Regions from separate parts of the Halomonas sp. 113 genome, predicted to be linked through region 4. Evidence: predicted binding sites of a transcription regulator. Region 4 holds the regulator's gene; each other region holds the start of a gene.

Region 1 (5,127 bases), 2.3 Mb from region 4:
CACCACGTCGTAGTCGGTCTCGCCAAGCTCGGTGCCGACGGCCAGAATCACATCGGCATTGGCGGCTAATTCACGAACTGCGGGCAACGCGGCATTAGCGCCCAAATCGAGCGGATGGTCACGTCCTAGCAACCCTTTGGCGTTAATGGTCGTTACCGTGGGGGTATCGAGCTTTTCTACTAATGCTCGCGCTGCTTCTGGGGCTGAAGCGCATCCACCACCTAATAGCACCAGAGGTTGTTTCGCCGCGTGTAACAAGCGGGCGGCTTCGGCAAGCCCTTCTGGGTCAGGCGCGGCGCGGTAAAGCCTGGGCGCCTGCCAACTCACCGGCACGTTCACCGGTGCATTGAACAGGTCGATGGGAATTTCGATGTGCACAGGGCCCGGCCGCGCGCCGTTGAACACGGAAAAGGCCCGGGCCAGCACCTCGGGTAGCGTATTGGCGTCCAACAGCGTGTGGCTAAACCGTGCCACTCCGCTGATCATCTGCTGCTGGCTGGGCAGCTCGTGCAGCCGCCCCTGGTCCATGCCCAGCGTATCGCGGCGGTTAACGCTGGAGATTACCAGCATGGGGATCGAGTCCGCCAGGGCCTGACCCATGGCGGTCGCTATATTGGTCATCCCCGGCCCGGTGATAATCAGGCACACTCCCGGCTGGCCGCTGGCGCGGGCATAGCCGTCGGCCATAAACCCGGCGCCCTGCTCATGGCGTGGCGTCACGTGCCTCACATCGCTGCCTTCCAGGCCGCGGTAAAGCTCCACCGTATGCACGCCCGGGATGCCGAACAGGGCACGTACCCCGTAAGTATCGCGCAGTAGGCGGATCAATAACTCGGCACAGGTCATCGTCGCTTGATTGCTCGTTACATCAGTATTCGTTGCATCAGCGTTCATTACAGGCCCCTTAGAAGAAAAACGTATGGGCCATAAAGGCAATGATCGGCAGCGTAATGGCCGTACGCAGCAGGAAGATGGCGACCAGCTCCCAGAGCTTAATAGGGATTTTCGACTTGAGCAGCAGTGCGCCGATTTCCGACATGTAGATCAACTGGGTGAGCGACAGGCAGGCAATCACAAAGCGGGTGAGTTCGCTTTCGATATTGGTCGCCAGCACCGCGGGCAGGAACATATCGGCAAAGCCCACCAGGGTGGCGGGCGCCGCCGCTTCTGCCTCGGGAATCCGCAGCAGCTCTAGCACCGGCACCATGGGGTAGGAAAGCCAGGTAAACAGCGGGGTAAATTCCGCCAGAATCAGCGCCACCGTGCCAATAGCAAACACCAGAGGAAGTAAGCCGAGGAAAATATCCATCACGTTGAGGAGCGCCAAACGTGCCAGTTCACGGGGGCCGGGAGCACCGGCGGCGCGATTGGTGGCCTGAATCAGGCTGTAACGGAACAGACCCACTTTCTCCGTGCGCTCCTCATTCAGTTGGCAGCCCACCGGTTCGTAATAGTCATTGGATTTGCGCGACAGCGGCGGCAAGCGCGGCACAATGACCGCAGCGATTAACCCCGAAACCACTACCGTAAAGTAGAACTGCACAAACAGGTGGTTGATATCGACAAAGCTGGTGACGAGCAGCGCAAACGCAATCGACACCACGGAGAAGTTGGTGGCAATGACCGAGGCTTCACGGCGGTTATAGAATCCCTGCTCGTACTGCTGCGTGGTGATCAGCACACCGACGGTGCCCGAGCCCATCCATGAGGCGGTGGCATCGATCGCGCTGCGTCCCGGCAAATTAAAAATCACCCGAAACGGCTTACGTACCATACTGCCGATGAATTCCATAAAGCCAAACTCGACTAGAAACGGCAGCAGCAGCGCGGCAAAGAAAAAGAAGGTGAGCAGTACCGGCGCCAGGTCATTGAGCATCACGCCACCGGTAAAGGAAGCAGTCACGAACTCAGGCCCGAACTGAAAATAGGTCATCACAGCAAACAGCGCGCCTAAAACGCGCATCACCAACCACACTGGCCCGACATGAAACATTTCGTGCAGCATGCCCTTTTTGGCCCAGGAAGGGTTAGCTAGCTTGGCGTAAATCGTCGCTACCACCGACAGGCAGAGCACAACGACAGCAATGGCCGGCAGCGCCGAGCCCAGCAAAGCCTGCAGACTATCGGCCATGAGCCCCATGCCGATATTGATGGTATCGCCCACTTGAAAAGGGACGAGAAACAGCAGCACCCCAATTAGCGATGGAATGATAAATTTCAGTAAGTGCGCGCGGGGTATCGGTGCCGACGAGGTCGGCTGTTCCGATTTAACGTTGCTATACGACATAGGGGTCACCCATTGGAAGTGATTATTGGAGGTGGCTGGCGGCGTAGCTAGGTCAGTACTTTTTTATTTAGTCGCTATTTCTTTGATATCTATTCGGTCGGCGTCACTCGCTGTGTTTAACGCCCGGTAGTACGCAAAGCATTTCATACAGCAGTGTGGCGCCCATCAGCGCGGTGTTGCCGCTGGGGTCATAAGGTGGAGATACTTCCACCAGGTCGCCGCCGACAATATTCAGCCCGGCGGCACCGCGAACCAGCTCCAATCCTTGGCTAGAGGTCAGTCCACCCATCTCCACCGTGCCGGTACCGGGGGCAACAGAAGGATCCAGGCCGTCGATGTCGAAACTGATGTACACCGGGATATCGCCCATCTGCTCGCGCACTTCCTGCATCAACGGCGCTAGAGAGCGATACCAGCACTCTTCGGCGGGAACGACGCGAAAACCCTGACCACGGCACCAGTCAAAATCTTCAGCGGCATAGCCGGTACCACGCAGGCCGATTTGCACTACCTTGCCATGGGCCAATAAGCCCTCCTCCTGGGCGCGGCGAAACGGCGTGCCGTGGGCAATTGGCTCACCGAACATGTGCTCATTTACATCGGCGTGAGCATCGATATGAATCAATCCCACCGGGCCGTGCTTTTTGGCCATGGCGCGAAGGATAGGCAGCGTGAGCGTATGTTCCCCCCCCAGAGTCAGCGGAATGCAGTTATGTTTCAGCACGTCATCGTAAAAGGCGGTGATGATGTCGACGCTTTTCGGCAGGTGGAACGTATTGATGGGTACGTCACCGATATCGGCCACTTGCAAGCTTTCAAAGGGCGCGGCACGGGTCGCCATATTGTAGGGGCGCAGCATGCGCGACTCATCACGAATCTGGCGTGGTCCAAGCCGCGTGCCGGGGCGGTTTGAAGTGCCGATATCCATGGGAATTCCAATAAATGCCGCATCCAAACCCTCGGCTGTCTCTTGGGTGGGCAGGCGCATCATGGTGGCAGGGCCTGCAAAGCGCGGCATGGTGTTTCCGCCCAAGGGCTGATTAAACTCCGACATACACATCTCCTTATATTTTTTGGCGGTGAGCACGGTGTAGGTATTGGCCTAGCTCTTTTCACTACTCTTCTAAAGTCATTGCACAGACCATGCCAAGTCGTAGATGCCTATAAAGTGGTGGGATTAGCGACCAAACGATGCAAAAATGAATCAACTAGAGGCTTTTTTAATTCATTTTTGTATCAAAGATTCATAAATGAATCACTCAGAGGAGTTGGCTGCGATGAGTGAAATAGACAGGCGTGTGCTGCGAACCATTGTGGAGACCGCAAACGACCACTTCTTTATCGTCAGTGGCGATGGGCAAATAGTGGATATTAGCCCAGGAGCAGAAGCGGTTTACGGGGTATCCAGAGAAGAGCTGCTCTCCAGCAGTGTGCAGCAACTGCAAGCGGCCGGGGTGCTCAAACCCTCCATCACCATGGAAGTGATGCGCACCCGTCGGCCTGCGCAGATTATGCAAGTCACCGGAACAGGCCGCCGGGTGATTGCCGAAGCCTACCCAGTGTTCGTCGACGGCAAGCTGGAGCGCATTATCAGCCGCTCGCGGGATTTAACCGACTTGCAGTTACTGCAGGACGAATATGCGCTGCTGCAAAAACGCTTTAGCGAACACTTAAAGCGCAGTCAGGCAGCGCCAGACGCGGAAGAGCAGGCGTTGGATGACGCCCTGGACAATTTGCAGGTGCGTAGCAGCGTGATGCGTGAAATTGCGCTGCTGCTTAAGCGGGTCGCCCCTTCGGATGCCAATGTGCTGATGCTGGGTGAATCAGGTGTGGGTAAAACCGCCTTTGCCAAGCAGCTACACCGCTGGAGCCAGCGCTGTGACGGCCCCTTTATCGACGTTAACTGCGCGGCGATTCCAGAGAATCTGTTTGAGTCCGAGATGTTTGGCTACCAGCCCGGCGCTTTCAGCGGTGCCGCCCGCCAGGGCAAAGCCGGGCTGTTAGAGCAGGCCGAGGGCGGTACGCTGTTTTTGGATGAAATAGGCGAGCTGCCGCTGCTAATGCAAACCAAACTGCTCAAGGTGATTCAGGACGGTAGCTTGACCCGACTGGGTGACACCCGCTCTCGCAAGGTCAATTTTCGCTTGGTCGTGGCGACCAACCAGGATTTGGGCAAGCAAGTAGAAGCAGGACTTTTTCGTCTGGATCTTTACTACCGCCTCAATGTGATCCCGGTCACCCTGCCGCCACTGCGTGACCGCCGGGAGGATATCCCCGACCTGGTTGAAGCGTGTTTAAACCGGCTCAACCAGCGCTACGGGCGGCAAAAAATTCTTGATACCCGCGTTTGGTCGACACTGATGGGCAGCGAATGGCCGGGTAACGTCCGCGAGCTGGAGAACTGGCTAGAGAGAGCTTGGCTTTCCAGCCCCACCGATCAAATCGAGGAGCCCACCGCACTCCCTCACGCCGAACAGTTCCCGGCCAACTTGCCGAGCGCCTCGCCAGCAAGGTCGGCAGTAGCACTCGAGCCCCAGGAAACCCTCAAGCAGTACCTAGCGCGGCTGGAGCGTGAAACGCTTGAAGAGCTGTGCAACACACTCCCCAGCACCTATGCCATTGCCGAGCGGCTGGGCATCAGCCAATCCAGCGTGGTGCGCAGGCTTCAGCGCTATGGCATTACAGTGACCAAGTGAATTTTTATCTTGACACAGCGGGTGTCATCAACCATCCATGTAAGTGTCATGAAACGGCAACACCTTCAACACAAGCTGAACCAATAACAACCAACAGCCGGTGATGTGTGTGCTATGTCAAACCAATCGCGTATTCGCCTGGAG
Region 2 (5,127 bases), 1.8 Mb from region 4:
ATTGAAGGTTGGAAGGGCATTAACGAATCCGACATGATTCTGCGCCCGGAAGATGGTACGGGCTACCTTGACCCCTTCACCGAAGATGCGACGCTGGTGCTGCGCTGTGACATCATCGAGCCGGCCACTATGCAAGGCTATGATCGTGACCCGCGCTCTATCGCTAAGCGCGCAGAAGCTTACCTGCAGTCTACTGGCCTGGGCGACACCGCGTTCTTCGGCCCTGAGCCTGAATTCTTTATCTTTGACGAAGTGCATTGGAAGTCTGATATCCAGGGCTCCATGTACAAAATCACTTCCGACGAAGGCGCCTGGGCAACCGACAGTGTCGTTGAAGGCGGCAACCTTGGCCACCGCCCGCGCGTTAAAGGCGGCTACTTCCCGGTTCCTCCGGTCGATAGCTTCCACGATATTCGTGGCGCAATGTGTAATACCCTGGAAGCGATTGGTCAGACCGTCGAGGTACACCACCACGAGGTTTCCAACGCAGGTCAGAACGAAATCGGCGTTAAGTTCAACACGCTGGTGAAGAAAGCTGACGAAGTTCAGGAAATGAAGTACGTGATCCACAACGTGGCCCACGCGTATGGCAAAACGGCCACCTTTATGCCGAAGCCGCTGGTCGGTGATAACGGTTCGGGTATGCACGTTCACCAGTCGTTCTGGAAAGATGGCAACAACCAGTTCGCCGGTGACGAGTACGCTGGTCTGTCTGAAATGGCGCTTTTCTACATCGGCGGCATCATCAAGCACGCCCGTGCCCTGAACGCCTTTACTAACGCTTCTACCAACTCGTACAAGCGTCTGGTGCCTGGCTTTGAAGCGCCGGTCATGCTGGCCTACAGTGCCCGCAACCGTTCGGCTTCAATCCGTATTCCTTACACCGCCAGCCCGAAAGGCAAGCGTGTGGAAGCGCGCTTCCCTGATCCGACTGCCAACCCTTACCTGGCGTTCTCTGCCATGTTGATGGCGGGTATCGACGGTATCAAAAACAAGATCCACCCTGGCGATGCCATGGACAAAAACCTGTACGACCTGCCGCCAGAAGAAGGCAAGTCAGTACCGACTGTGGCGCACAGCCTGGATCAAGCACTGGAAGCCCTCGACGCTGACCGTGCGTTCTTGACCGAAGGTGGCGTGTTCACCGACGAAATGATCGATGCCTACATTGACCTCAAGATGGAAGAAGTGGAGCGTATTCGTATGACCACTCACCCCATCGAGTTTGATATGTACTATAGCTGTTAAGTACAGCTGCGAATCAGTGTTACTCGCCCTTGGCTGTTACTATCAGCCAGGCGGTGGTAACAATGATTGCCAATAGAACCCCGCTACGGCGGGGTTTTTTTATTGCTGGGAGGCTGAGAAGCGTGCCAGAGGGGCGATGAGCAGTGTGCTGGTAGCTCTCTTGGGCGTGGGGGAGTGGGTGGCACGGCGTTCGGGCAGGCGGTGTATCGGGTGACCGATCAGCACGGCAACGTTACCTTTACCGATAACCCAAGCAGCCCTTTATGCCCTGCGACCACTTTTCCATCGCTCTGCCCCAGCAAGGCGCACAGGTGGAAGAGGGGATGACCGTGGTGGAGGTGGTTATTGCGCCACCGTTGCGCGACGACCATCAGGTACGGCTGTTGGTGAATGGCGAGATTAGCCAGAAAGCGCTGCACAGCGATGTCTTCTGGTTAACGGGCCTGCCGCAAGGGGGCACGAGATCCAGGCAGAATGCTGGAGAGCAGCCAGCGTTTACAGCACCGCACGGCAGCGGTGACGATTACGGTTCCTTAAGAGCGCTTTAATAAACGCGATCAAAAAAACAGCCCTAAGTATTACCTACCAAAACCTGGGTGCACTAAAGTGGTGCATGAGCAGGAGCATTTGGCACGGCAAGTGCGCTAAAACGATTCGCGCTCTTTCGCTGCGATGCCCGCAAGCCGTGCAAATGGACATAAACGTACAGTTGGCGCGCTTTTTGCAGCTCCCTCATTGATCATCCACCTGTAGGTCTGTATCGGCGATGGAAGACGCGATTTTTCAGGACACCACCATGCATCAGCGTTTGCTTGAGCATCTCACCACAGCGGTATTGCTGCTAGACGGCGAACTGCGTGTGCGATGGATGAACCCTGCCGCTGAAGCGTTGTTAGCGGTCAGCCTTAGCCGTGTTCACGGCATCAGCCTGGATACGCTACTTGGCGGGGATGTAAGCATTGACGAAGTATTGGCCAAGGCGCGGGATGCGTTTCACCCCTATACCCAGCGTGAAGCACGCATTACCCCGTTGAATAGCGAACCGCTCACGGTGGACTACACGGTGACGCCCTTATCCGACGATGAGCTGCTACTGGAAGTAGAGCCGCGGGATCGGCTGATGCAGATCTCCCGGGAAGAGGCGCTAACCACACGCCAGGAGACCATCAAGGTGCTCGCCCGCGGGCTTGCCCATGAAGTCAAAAACCCGCTGGGTGGCATTCGCGGGGCAGCACAGCTACTAGAGCGTGATCTAGACGACCCGGCGCTGCGCGAATATACCCATATCATTGTTGAAGAGGTGGATCGGCTGCGCGACCTGGTCGACTCCATGCTCGGCCCTAACCGGATGCTTAAACACGAGCCAGTCAACATCCACAAGGTGCTGGAGCGAGTGCGGGCGCTGCTGATTGCCGAACACCCTAGTGTGACAATCAGCCGTGATTACGACCCCAGCTTGCCCGATCTTTCCGGCGATGAATCGCAAATGATTCAGGCGGTGCTCAATGTGGCGCGCAATGCGGTACAGGCCATGAGCGATGCACAAACGCCGGAGCCCACTTTAATACTACGCACCCGTGCCCGTCGCCAGTTTACGCTTGGCGCCGAACGTCACCGGCTGGTCAGTGAAGTCGCCGTGATCGATAACGGCCCCGGTATTCCCGATACGCTGCAGGAAACACTGTTTTACCCCATGGTGTCGGGACGCGCGGAAGGCAGCGGCCTTGGGCTCTCTATTGCCCAGTCGATTTTGCACCAACATCAAGGATTGATTGAATGCGATTCACGTCCTGGACACACCGAATTTCGTTTACTGATTCCCATGGTTATTAATTTCACCGGAGAAGCGTCATGACTGAGGCTGCACGTAATGATGTTGCGCGGGTGGTCATTGTCGATGATGACCGCGCTATCCGCTGGGTGTTGGAGCGCGCCTTGGCGCAACCCGACCTTGACGTTGAGTGTATCGAGCGCGCCGACGTTGCCCTGACACGTTTGTTGGAAAATCCACCCGACGTGCTGGTCACCGATATTCGTATGCCGGGTATCGATGGGCTGGATCTAATGTCCCGGGTACGCGAAGCGCATCCTGACCTGCCGGTGATCGTGATGACCGCGCACTCCGACCTGGACAGCGCCGTGGCCTCGTATCAGGGCGGGGCATTTGAATACCTGCCCAAGCCGTTCGATGTTGACGAGGCCCTGGCGCTGGTACGTCGCGCCGTGGCTCACGCCCGTGAACGCCAGCGTCCGGTGACCGTGCCGGAAGGCTTGAACGCCGAAATTATCGGTGAAGCGCCCGCCATGCAGGAGGTGTTCCGTGCCATTGGTCGCCTCTCGCACTCCCACATCACAGTGTTGATTAATGGGGAGTCGGGAACCGGCAAAGAGCGCGTTGCCCAGGCACTCCATCAGCATAGCCCTCGTGCGGGCAAGCCGTTTATTGCCCTCAATATGGCGGCGATTCCCCGTGATTTGATTGAGTCTGAGCTGTTTGGTCACGAGAAGGGGGCTTTTACCGGGGCGACCCAGCAGCGCCAGGGGCGGTTTGAGCAAGCCAACGGCGGTACGCTATTTTTAGACGAAATAGGCGATATGCCCGCTGAAACCCAAACGCGGCTACTGCGCGTGCTGGCCGATGGAGAGTTCTATCGCGTTGGCGGGCATACGCCGGTCAAAGTGGATGTGCGCATTATTGCTGCCACCCACCAAAACTTAGAAGTGTTGGTGGATGACGGCCGCTTCCGGGAGGATTTGTTCCACCGCCTGAACGTGATCCGTATTCACCTGCCCAAGCTTGCCGAGCGCCGCGAAGATATCCCTCGTTTAACGCGGCACTTTTTAGCTGAAGCGGCGAAAGAGCTGACGACCGATATCAAGGTGCTGACCAGCGAAGCGGAAGCCCACCTAACGCGTTTGCCGTGGCCCGGCAACGTGCGGCAGTTAGAAAATATCTGCCGTTGGCTCACCGTGATGGCATCAGGGCGTGAGATTCTGGTTGAAGATCTACCGCCGGAGCTGCGTTCACCCAGCGCTTCTGAAAGCAGCGCCCACGGCGATTGGCGCACGGCGTTTCGTGACTGGGCGGATCATGCCCTGGCCGAAGGCCATACCCATCTACTGGAAGAAGCGGTGCCCGATTTTGAGCGGATTCTGATTGAGACAGCGCTAAAACATACCGGCGGGCGCAAAGGTGAAGCCGCCGAGCTGCTGGGCTGGGGGCGCAATACGCTCACGCGTAAACTGAAAACACTGCTACCGGCACTCGCTGACGAGTAAACGTTAGGAGCCTGTCTGGCTTAACACTGATCTACTGCGAATCCCGGTATTTTGGCCAACTTTATTCGATCGATTTCGTTAAATAGCACGCTATTCGCCTCAATCGATCGATAAATTTGGCTCAAAATTCGTGCTTCTCGCGACGATCGGCCAAGCCAGACAGGCTCCTAGTCGCCAGCGAGTATATATACCGCATCGGCTAGGGTGGTGGGGTTGGGAAAAGTGCAGTCGCTACTGGTGAGTGGCTGCTCATCCTGCCACCACTACCCTGGGCTTGGGTAGGCTGCCGAAGTGACGCTGGGCAGCAACAGCGTTGTCTATGGCAGTTATTGTGTCGCTTCAATGCGCCTGATTTCGGCAAGTAACGCTTCTGCTTCTTCAGTAAGTGTGGCATTGGCACGCATATCGCCATTGCGTGAAGCCTCCATGGCGGCTTGTAGTTTGCGCTCATACTCTTGTTGAAGCTTCTTTTTGGGGTCACGCTTAAACATACCTAACATGAGCAATCTCCTCGCTATCAATGTCTCTTGTACACTATTTGTATAGGATTGAAGTGCTCGTGTCGAATGTTTGCTTTAACTAGCCTTGCTAATCGTAGTG
Region 3 (5,127 bases), 3.0 Mb from region 4:
GCTCAATGCCTGGGCGGCTTCCGTTTGGCCATGGGGGATGGCTTGGATGCCCGAGCGCACAATCTCCGCAATGAAGGACGCGGTATAGATAGACAGCGCCAGCCACAGGGCCAAAAATTCAGGGATAATGGTGATACCACCGCCGAAGTTAAAGCCGCGCAGTACCGGCATCTCCCAGGTCACCGGCACACCTGTAGCGACCAGTACCAGCAGTGGTAGGCCAAAGATAATCACCAGCGACATCCAGAAAACCGGTAGGCGCTTGCCGGTGGCTTCGTGACGGCGCTTGTTCCACATGACCAGTGCGATGCTGGCAATAATAGCCACCACGAAGGTGGCTGGGATAAGACCAAATCCTGACTCGAACAGAGGCTGAGGTAGGTACAGCCCGCGCACGTTCAGGAAAATGGCTTCACCAAAGGCCATGCTCTCTCTAGCGCTGGGTAACGTCCGCAGTACAGCAAAGTACCAGAAGAAAATTTGCAGCAGCAGGGGGATATTACGAAACGTTTCGATATACGCATTGGCTAGCCGAGCGATCAACCAGTTGGGCGATAGCCGCGCGATACCGACGATAAAACCAATAATCGAGGCAGCTAACACCCCCAATCCACCGACTAGCAGCGTATTGAGCAAGCCAATCACAAAAGTGCGGCCGTAGGTACTTTGGGAGGAGTACTCGATTAAGCTTTGACCAATACCAAAGCCGGCTGTGTTGCCCAGGAAGCCAAAGCCAGTGGTAATGCCGCGAGCATTCAGGTTGGCTTGGGTATTGCCGATAATATAGATCAGGAAAGCCGCGACAACGGCGACCAATATAAGCTGAAAAATAAGTGCGCGCTTAGCGCGGTCTCGCCAAAACGGCGGCTTGTGGCCAGCGGGGCGAATGTTGGGTCTTACGGACATGGATGGCGTCTCCGCTACACGGAAGGTCAATCAAATGGCCCGCCACGACCTTTAAACAGATACCTGTGAAGAGGGCGGCGGGCCGGGGTCAAGCGAGACGCTTAGCGAATCGGGGGAGCGTACTGGAAGCCGCCGTCTGTCCATAGGGCGTTGACACCGCGCTCAATTTCCAGCGGCGAGCCCATGCCCACGTTGCGGTCGAAGCTTTCAGCGTAGTTACCCACTTGGCTAATAATGTTGTAGGCCCAATCTGCTTCTAGGTTCATGCCTTCACCGTAGTTGCCGTCTTGGCCTAGCAAGCGAGCGATGTTGGGGTCTTCAGAGTTAAGCATTTCTTCAGCGTTTTCACTGGTGACGCCGTACTCTTCGGCGTTAATCATGGCGAACAGCGACCATTTCACAATGTTGAACCAAAGATCGTCACCCTGACGAACCACAGGGCCTAGTGGCTCTTTGGAGATAACGTCAGACAGGATCATCGAGGCTGAAGGATCGTCTAGCTGAATACGTAGCGCCGCTAGCTGAGAGGTATCGGAGGTTAGCACGTCACAGCGGCCGGCCTGATAGCCACCCACGGTTTGCTCAGAGGTATCAAATACGATCGGGTTGAATTCCATGTCGTTAGCACGGAAGTAGTCAGCCAGGTTCAGCTCGGTAGTGGTGCCAGACTGAATGCAGATGGAGGCGCCGTCGAGTTCATCAGCACCGGTAATACCCAGGTCACGGGATACCATGAAGCCCTGGCCGTCGTAAAATGTAACCCCGGTGAAGTTCAGGCCCAGAGTAGTATCGCGGGTGGTGGTCCAAGTGGTATTACGTGATAGAACGTCGACTTCACCTGATTGCAGGGCGGTGAAGCGCTCTACGGCGTTGAGTGAAATATAGTTGACGGCTTCTGAGTCGCCGAGTACCGCTGCCGCTACAGCGCGGCATACATCAACGTCGATACCTTGCCAGTTACCGTCGTCGTCCGGAGCTGAGAAGCCCGGCAAACCATCGCTCACACCACACTGAACGGCGCCACGCTCAATGGTATCTTCCAGGGTGTCGGCTTGAGCAGTTGCCATTCCCGCCAGGCTAAGTGAGCCAGCGGACGCCAGAAGCGCTAAGTGTTTTTTATTTAACATCTAGTTTCCCTCGAAGTTATTGGAATCAGCTACTGAAATCAGTTAATGAAACCAGTAGTTGAAATAGTTATGCATGCCGTAGCATGTCACTAAACCTAGCAAGGAAGATGCCAACAAGGGTACAGGCGTTAATTCAGCGCTTTTCAACGCTACTCAACGAATTCGAGACGAAGGTCTAGGTGCAAAAAAGGTTACCGCCCTCCTCGCATTGCACCGTAATAGGGCAAGCTGAGGTGGGCGGTAACACGAAGGCAGGTATTAGGTGTGGTTTACTCGGCTGCGAATGCCTTGCGCATAAATGGCGGAAGGGCGAGCGCACCTCGATGGGCGTCAACGCTATAGTATTCAAGCGGCAAGTCGTGGTTGGTGGCTGCCTGCTCGCGGAACGTATTCACGTCGGTGGCTTTACCCGCCAATGTTACGCTCCACCAGCCTGAAGGATAAACCGGCTGCGGGAAGGGCAGCGTGGCAACGCTGTCAAAACCGGCTTTCAACATGTCGTTGCGCAGCTCTCGGATGATCGAGCCACTGTGGTAAAGCGGTGATTCGCTCTGCTGCACCATTACGCCGCCGCTTTTCAAAATACGGTGGCAGCGCTTGAGAAAATCGGTTTTAAACAGCCCTTCAGCGGGCCCAACCGGGTCGGTGGAGTCGATAATCAGCACATCGATGCTCTCATCAGGTGCATCGTCCACCCACTTGACGCCGTCGGCGAACAGCAGTTCAGCACGGGGGTCGTTATTCGACGCTACCAACGACGGGAAGAAACGCTCAGACGCTTTAGTCACTTCTTCGTCGATATCAATTTGGGTCACTTTCTCCACACCTGGGTGGCGGAGAACTTCTTTTAAGGTGCCGCAGTCGCCACCGCCGATAATCACCACCCGTTTAGGGTCTTGATGGGTAAACAGGGCCGGATGCGCAATCATCTCGTGATAGAGGAAGTTATCGCGATCAGTCAGCATCACACAGCCGTCCAGCACCATTAGGTTGCCGTAGGTCTCGGTGGCGTAGACCTCTAGGTGCTGGTATTGGCTCTGTACATCCAGCAGTTTTTCAGAGATCTTCAGTGAGAAAGCGCTGCCGTGGCTATCAAAGACTTCGGTAAACCATTGGTCGTCGCGTAAATCGCTCATCAATTGGCTCCTGAGTGCTGTGCATTTGTGTGCGTTGGAATATCGCGGTGATACTGCGGGCTCAATTCGTGCAGTGCCTCCATAAAGGCAGTGACGTTGTCGGGGTTGGTAAACTGGCTGATTCCATGGCCCAGGTTAAACACGTGGCCAGGGCCATGGCCGTAGCTTTCCAGCACGCGGGCTACTTCAGCGCGGATAGCCGAGGGGCGGGCAAACAGAACGTTGGGATCAAGATTGCCCTGTAGCGCCACTTTGTGACCAACTCGAGCGCGAGCATTGGAAAGCTCGGTAGACCAGTCGATCCCCAATGCATCGGCACCGGCGCAGGCGATATGCTCAAGCCACTGGCCGCCGTTTTTGGTGAAGAGAATCACCGGTACGCGGCGACCGTCGTGCTCGCGGATCAGTCCCGAAACGATCTGCTCCATGTAGCGCAGCGAGAACTCAAGGTACGCAGGGGTAGAAAGTGCGCCGCCCCAGGTATCAAAAATCTGCACCGCTTGGGCGCCCGCGCGAATTTGGGCGTTCAGGTAGTCAGTTACCGCATGCGCCAGCGTATCCAGCAACTGGTGCATGGAATCCGGGGTATCGTAAAGCATGGTTTTCAGATGGCGGAAGTCCTTGCTGGAGCCGCCCTCCACCATGTAAGTCGCCAGCGTCCAGGGGCTGCCTGAGAAGCCGATCAGCGGCATGCGGCCGTTCAGCTCACGACGAATGGTCGACACCGCACGCATCACGTAATCCAGGTCGCGCTCGGCGTCGGGCACGCTTAGCGCGGCGACTTCTTCCTGTGTACGCACGGTTTTGCGGAATTTTGGGCCTTCGCCGGTTTCAAAATAGAGCCCCAAGCCCATGGCATCTGGAATGGTCAGAATATCTGAAAACAGAATGGCCGCATCAAGCGGGTAACGCTCCAAGGGCTGCAGGGTGACTTCGCAGGCCAGGTCATGGTTGCGGCAAAGATCCATAAAACTGCCCGCATCGGCCCGGCTGGCGCGGTATTCCGGCAGGTAGCGGCCCGCTTGACGCATCATCCACACCGGGGTGCGGTCGACGGGCTGGCGCGCTAGTGCGCGAAGAAAGCGATCATTTTGCAAAGGTGTAGTGGTCATAGACACTTGCTCTTAGGAAATTTGCCCGCATCGTATTGGAAACCGTACTTGGGAGCGTACTAGAAACCGTTTTGGGGATCGTATGAGGGCAATTGTACTTGAAGATAGGTGTTAGGGCGGCGTACTCGATGGCAAAAATCGTCGCACCCGGCCAATTTTTCTCCATTATTTAGTCGCTTTGTCAGCGTGAGGCGGGCGCCGCTTCCTGTTAGAATACTGGCCCACTTTGCCAACACTGGTGTGGTTAACTGGTTTGGTCAATCAGCGAGGTAACCTGTGACCATTCGCTTCATTGCCGCTTCCCGGCTGCCCACGCCCTGGGCAACGTTTACTATGCATGGCTTCGAAGATGAGGCTACCGGCAAGGATCATATCGCCTTAACGTTGGGTGATGTGACCGGCGGCGAGCCGGTGTTGGGGCGGGTGCACTCCGAGTGTTTGACCGGTGACGCTCTCTTCTCCATGCGCTGCGACTGTGGCTATCAGCTCCAGGAAGCGCTAAAACGCATCGCTGAAGAGGGCCGCGGCGTGCTGTTTTACCTGCGCCAAGAGGGGCGGGGAATAGGCCTGTTAAACAAAATTCGTGCCTACCACCTGCAAGATCAAGGTGCTGATACGGTCGAGGCCAACGAGCAGCTCGGTTTTGGCGCCGACATGCGCCGCTATGATCTGTGCGTGCCGATGCTTAACCATTTGGGCATCACAGCGTTAAGGCTCATGACCAACAATCCGCGCAAGGTGGATGCCCTCACCCGCGACGGCGTGAATGTCGTCGAACGTTTGTCGATCACCACCGGCCTGAACCCTCATAACGAGCAGTATCTCTCAACCAAAGCGGGCAAGCTT
Region 4 (5,127 bases):
ACGATTTCCGCGTCGCGGCCAGTGAACTGGCGCAGCGTTGGATCCCAGTACGGATTTGGCAGGCAGCGCACATCGAAGACCAGGTCGGCGTCTAACGGTACGCCGCGTTTATACCCAAACGATTCCAGCGTTAGCGTCAGCTTGTCGCGCCGCTGATGGGCTACTTGGTCGGTAATGCGACGGCGTAAATCGTGCACCGATAATCGTGATGTATCGATCAATAGATCGGCCAGATCGCGAATATCCTCTAGCGTCGTCTCTTCTTTATTGATCGCCTCTTCCAGCGTCATTTCGCTATCGCGGGTCAGCGGATGACGGCGACGCGTTGCTGAGTAACGCTCAAGCAGTATGCGCGCATCGGTGGTCAGGTAAATAACTTGAAAGACGATTTTACGCTGGCGCAACTCGTCTAATAAAGAGGGCAGGCGCTCCAGAGCTCCCGGCAAATTGCGGGCATCAATACTCACCGCTAAATGTGCTCGGTCGCCCTGGTCACGCAGTTCATCCACCAACGACCCCAGCAACATAGCTGGGAGGTTATCAATCGCGTAGTAGCCAAGATCTTCCAGCGCTTGCAAGGCGATAGATTTACCTGACCCGGAGCGGCCGCTAATGATCACCAGTTGCATAGAGTCTCTCTTTGCTTTGATCAAGCTGCGTTGAGGGTGGTGAGCGGATAACCTGCTGTGATCTGCCCTGAACAGGGTTTCAGACCCTTAGGCCGCTGATTGCTCGCGAATTTTGGCGGTAATCAGCTCAAGCAGTTCGCGCTGGCTGGCTGCTTTACGCAGTTGCTGGCGCGTGTCCGCATCATTCATGATGGTCGCTACCTGACCCAGTAGTGAGAGATGCGTGTCATCTGCCTCTTCGGGTACCAACAGGACAAACACCAGATCTACCGGGTCGCCGTCGATAGCGTCAAAATCGATCGCTTCAGCCAGTTTCAAAAATCCAGCGATAGGGGCGTTGCAGTGGGGGCTACGCGCATGAGGAATAGCCACGCCGTTACCAATACCCGTACTACCTAAGCGCTCGCGGCCGATTAAACGGCTAAACACTTCTTGGCTGTCCAGGCTGGGGATATTTTGGGCGATAAAGGTGCTGTAAAACTCCAGCACCCTTTTTTTGCTGCCCCCGGGGACGTCGAACAGAACGCGTTCCGGGGGGAGTATGGTTTCCAACGTCATTGAATTAACGCACACCGGCGCCTTGGGCGCGAGCTTGTGCTTTTTCCTTGTGTTTAACGAGTTGACGGTCGATTTTGTCCGCTAGTGCGTCGATAGCGGCGTACATATCACTGTCTAGGGCTTCCGCATGTAAGTCAGCACCTGCGGCGTGCAGCGTACAGGCGGCCTGCTGGCGCTCTTTCTCCACTGATAAGGTGACTTGCACCGTAGTTATATTGTCGTAATGGCGCTCTACACGCTCAAGCTTCTCGTTGACATAGTCACGCAAGGCGTCAGTCAGTTCTACGTGATGACCAGTGATATTTACTTGCATTGACGTGCTCCTTATCCATCGGACTGTACTTCGATTGTAACCCTTTTTGCCGCGTTGCAAAGCCCTTGTCGAGAGTTTCCCTGAAACGTTAACGAAGTTAGCGCAAACGACGCCGTTCACTGGAAGAGGGAATGCCCATGGCTTCACGGTATTTCGCCACCGTACGACGCGCCACTTGAATCCCTCCTTCGCCTAATAGCGTCACTAAGCGGCTGTCTGAAAGCGGCTTGCCGGGCGGCTCCTCTTGAATCAGTTTCTTGAGTCGTGCACGGATGGCGGTGCTGGAGTGGCTGTCGCCATCTTGACCGCTCACCTGGCTTGAGAAAAAGTATTTGAGTTCAAACACACCACGGGGTGTATGGATATATTTTTGCGTCGTTACCCGTGAAATAGTCGACTCGTGCATCTCCACGGCTTCGGCAATGTCGGCCAGTATCAGTGGTTTCATGGCTTCTTCGCCGTGCTCTAAAAAGCCAATCTGGCGGGTAATGATTTCGCGACCAACACGCAGCAGCGTATCGTTTCGGCTAGAGAGGCTCTTGATCAACCAGCGCGCTTCCTGCAAGTGCTCTTTGAGAAACTGGTTGTCATCGCTTTTATCCGCACGCTTAATCAAGCTGGCGTAGTCGGGCTGAATGCGCAGCCGTGGCAGGGCCTCGGGGTTGAGCTCTAAATGCCAGCCTTCATTATCGTGGCGGACGACTAGATCGGGGGTGACATAGCTGTCATCGGTGTCGCCGTAGGCGCTGCCTGGGCGTGGGTCTAGGCTGCGAATAAGCAGGATGACATCGGACAGCTGTTCGTCGTCGAGCCCTAGACGGCGTTTCAGCAGACGCATATCGTCTTTGCCAAGCGCTTCGAGAAACTGCCGCACCAAGCGGCGGGCGGGAACCAGCAGTGGCGTATTATCGGGGAGAGCGGCGAGCTGCAGCATCAAGCATTCACGCAAGTCACGGGCAAATATGCCGGTCGGCTCAAACTGCTGGAGCTTGAGTAGAATGGTTTCCACTTCGCGTTGGCTTAGCCCGTCAATGCCCTGGGCACGAAGCCCTTCACGGATGTCGTTGAGCGGCTGGGTCAGGTAGCCGTTGGCGTCTAGCGCGTCGATTAAACTTTCCGCGACAAGCTGCTCGCGAGCGCTAAAATCGGTCATGGCGAGTTGCCACAGCAGGTGGCCATGAAGGCTCTGCCCGGCTGCCTGGCGCTCAAAGTCGGGGCCTTCGCTGCTGCTGCCCCCCTGGCTTCCCATATCTTGATAGGTATCTGACCAGTCGCTATCTACCGAGAGCTCAGTAGGGATGCTCTCTGACCACTCTTCTTCCTTAGGCTCGCTGACAGCCTGTTCACTAAATTCATCTTCCTGCTCCAGCATGGGATTGGCATCGAGGGCCTGCTGAATTTCTTGACGAAGATCCAGCGTAGAGAGTTGCAGCAGCGCAATGGCCTGCTGCAACTGGGGCGTCATGGTCAGCTGTGTGCCGATACGCAGTTGGAGAGAAGCTTTCATGACCATCTGAGAACCACTCGTTAATCAGAATGCTCCACCCTAGTGCGAGTGAGTGCTTGGCGCAAGTGCAATAAGCATGCCATTGGTCGTAAAGTTGTTTTAAAGCGCTATTTAGGGGCGATTAAGGCAAAAACATTACAGGCGAAAATCGGCGCCCAAATACACATCCCTTACTTTTTGGTTGGTGAGAATCGAGGCGGGCGAGCCACTGGCGATGATTTGCCCATCGCCGACGATATAGGCGATATCGCAAATGTCTAGTGTTTCACGCACGTTGTGATCGGTGATCAGCACGCCGATATGGCGCTGTTTCAGTGCACGAATGATGGTTTTAATCTCACCTACCGAGATGGGGTCAACGCCCGCAAAAGGCTCATCGAGCAGTATAAAAGCGGGCTCTGTGGCTAGCGAGCGGGCTATTTCTACACGCCTGCGCTCGCCGCCCGAAAGGCTCATGCCCAGGTTGTCGCGAATATGGGTGATATGGAAGTCTTCGAGTAGCGCTTCCAGGCGCTGTTCGCGATCGCTGCGGTTAAGCTCTTTGCGGGTCTCGAGTATCGCCATAATATTCTCGGCAACCGAGAGTTTGCGGAAAATAGACGCCTCTTGAGGTAGATAGCCAATCCCCGCAGCTGCGCGCTCGTGCATGGGGGCGCGCGTTAAATCCACATCGTCGATACCCACCTTGCCAGCGTCGGATTTGACCAGCCCAACAATCATATAAAATGAGGTGGTTTTGCCCGCGCCGTTGGGGCCCAAAAGGCCAACGACACTGCCTTGGGATATCTCTAGATTGATGTCTTTGACCACTCGGCGGCGTTTGTAGCTTTTAGCCAGGTGGTGGGCATAAAGGGTTTTGATCGGCGCAGTGTCAGCAGTGGCCACAGCTAGGCTCCCTATTGTTCAGGCTGAAGGGTCATGCGTATGCGCTGGGGCTCGCTGCCATCAACGTCAGAGCGCGCTTGAATCACTTCTCGGTCAATAAAATACTCAAGGCGACCGCCACTAAAGGTGTCCTCTTGCTGGGTCAGTTCGGCTTGGTCGATCAGCTCTACGCGACGCTCGGCGACGTGATAAATAATCCGCCGCGCCCAGCCTTCCGTGGGGCCTTCTTGCCCTTCGCCTTGATGGCGCAAGTAGGCGCGCTCACCGGTAGCGGTGGCTGTCGAGAGTTCGCCCGCGTCGTTGCGTTCGATCTCTACCCGCTCGCCGCGCAGCTGCATTTCGCCTTGGCGAATGTCCACATCCCCAGTATAAACAGCTGTGCCTGCCCGCTGATCAAGATCTAAACGGTCGGCTTCCACTTCCACTGGGGCTTGTTGGGAAGATGAGTTGGTTTGGGCTAACACTGATAAAGGTATCGCTAAACCGAACAGTGCAGTGTAGAGCAGGGCTGGGGAAATCATGGCTTTCATGGCGGTTCCTATTAGCGTTGTGTGGCCGGGGGGTGCGTGCCGCGCACATTATCCGTTAAGCGAACCTGGCTGGTGTTAAGCCAAACGTCCATATGTGAAGCGCTCATTTGCTGTGGCGGTTGCTGCATCAATACCGGTGTGTCACTCCATGCATGCTGCTCGAGGCCATCATAGTGCAGTAGCTCGGTATCTAGCTGCCAGCCTTCATCTGGTGCAAACAGCCGAGCCGAACCTGACAGCAGCAGGGCTTGGGTAGCGGTGTTGAGCGTGCCTACAGCGGCGCTGGCCAGCCACTGACGGTTTTCGCTGTCATACAGTACTGCCTCGGGCTCTTCCGTCCAGGTTTCGCTGCGCTGCGGGGTATGGATAAGGCGCGGTGTTTTTAGCGACTGCATGACACTGCCGTTATCCCCGAATAGGGTAATCTCGGCATTTTCCAGCACGTGGCCAGGTTCCTGAGCCTGTGCTTCGGGATCGATGCTGGTGTCTTGAGGCCCGCGGGGGTCAAGCCATACCAGCAGAATCCCCAGCGCGATGACTAGCCCGGCTAACCAGAGGCGTACTTTAAAGCGTTTAAACATTTACGTGCGGCCGTGCAGATAGGTGTCGAGCACCGCGCCCCAGTGTCCTTGAGATTCAAGCAGCGTATCGCAGATCTCACGTACGGCACCGTGGCCACCCAGGCGTTCGGTAGTCCAGTCGGCG

The links. The regulator sigma-54, encoded in region 4, starts transcription at its own class of promoters, with help from an activator protein. The targets are predictions, from matches to a motif close to TGGCACNNNNNTTGCTNT.
Region 1: the regulator sigma-54 is predicted to act here: its motif matches at 3,419-3,436, upstream of speB (agmatinase).
Region 2: the regulator sigma-54 is predicted to act here: its motif matches at 1,959-1,976, upstream of glnL (nitrogen regulation protein NR(II)).
Region 3: the regulator sigma-54 is predicted to act here: its motif matches at 2,129-2,146, upstream of YERSI8AC_RS23125 (amino acid ABC transporter substrate-binding protein).

The regions. Positions count from the first base shown of each region.
Region 1 covers NZ_LR881453.1:4,243,520-4,248,646, forward strand. The annotation lists gene YERSI8AC_RS19975 (5-guanidino-2-oxopentanoate decarboxylase) at 1-894, opposite strand, end outside; gene YERSI8AC_RS19980 (YjiH family protein) at 905-2,287, opposite strand; gene speB (agmatinase) at 2,391-3,341, opposite strand; gene YERSI8AC_RS19990 (sigma-54 interaction domain-containing protein) at 3,565-4,983, shown strand; gene YERSI8AC_RS19995 (ABC transporter ATP-binding protein) at 5,098-5,127, shown strand, end outside.
Region 2 covers NZ_LR881453.1:178,526-183,652, forward strand. The annotation lists gene glnA (glutamate--ammonia ligase) at 1-1,248, shown strand, start outside; gene YERSI8AC_RS01010 (hypothetical protein) at 1,348-1,473, opposite strand; gene YERSI8AC_RS01015 (DUF4124 domain-containing protein) at 1,423-1,575, shown strand; gene YERSI8AC_RS01020 (hypothetical protein) at 1,512-1,796, shown strand; gene glnL (nitrogen regulation protein NR(II)) at 2,045-3,103, shown strand; gene ntrC (nitrogen regulation protein NR(I)) at 3,100-4,527, shown strand; gene YERSI8AC_RS01035 (DUF6435 family protein) at 4,854-5,027, opposite strand; gene YERSI8AC_RS01040 (YqiA/YcfP family alpha/beta fold hydrolase) at 5,116-5,127, opposite strand, start outside.
Region 3 covers NZ_LR881453.1:4,971,373-4,976,499, reverse strand. The annotation lists gene YERSI8AC_RS23130 (amino acid ABC transporter permease) at 1-906, opposite strand, end outside; gene YERSI8AC_RS23125 (amino acid ABC transporter substrate-binding protein) at 1,008-2,033, opposite strand; gene speE (polyamine aminopropyltransferase) at 2,303-3,169, opposite strand; gene hemE (uroporphyrinogen decarboxylase) at 3,169-4,281, opposite strand; gene ribA (GTP cyclohydrolase II) at 4,558-5,127, shown strand, end outside.
Region 4 covers NZ_LR881453.1:1,982,752-1,987,878, forward strand. The annotation lists gene rapZ (RNase adapter RapZ) at 1-629, opposite strand, end outside; gene YERSI8AC_RS09260 (PTS sugar transporter subunit IIA) at 717-1,187, opposite strand; gene hpf (ribosome hibernation-promoting factor, HPF/YfiA family) at 1,192-1,500, opposite strand; gene YERSI8AC_RS09270 (RNA polymerase factor sigma-54) at 1,598-3,013, opposite strand; gene lptB (LPS export ABC transporter ATP-binding protein) at 3,143-3,892, opposite strand; gene lptA (lipopolysaccharide transport periplasmic protein LptA) at 3,904-4,422, opposite strand; gene lptC (LPS export ABC transporter periplasmic protein LptC) at 4,434-5,003, opposite strand; gene YERSI8AC_RS09290 (KdsC family phosphatase) at 5,004-5,127, opposite strand, start outside.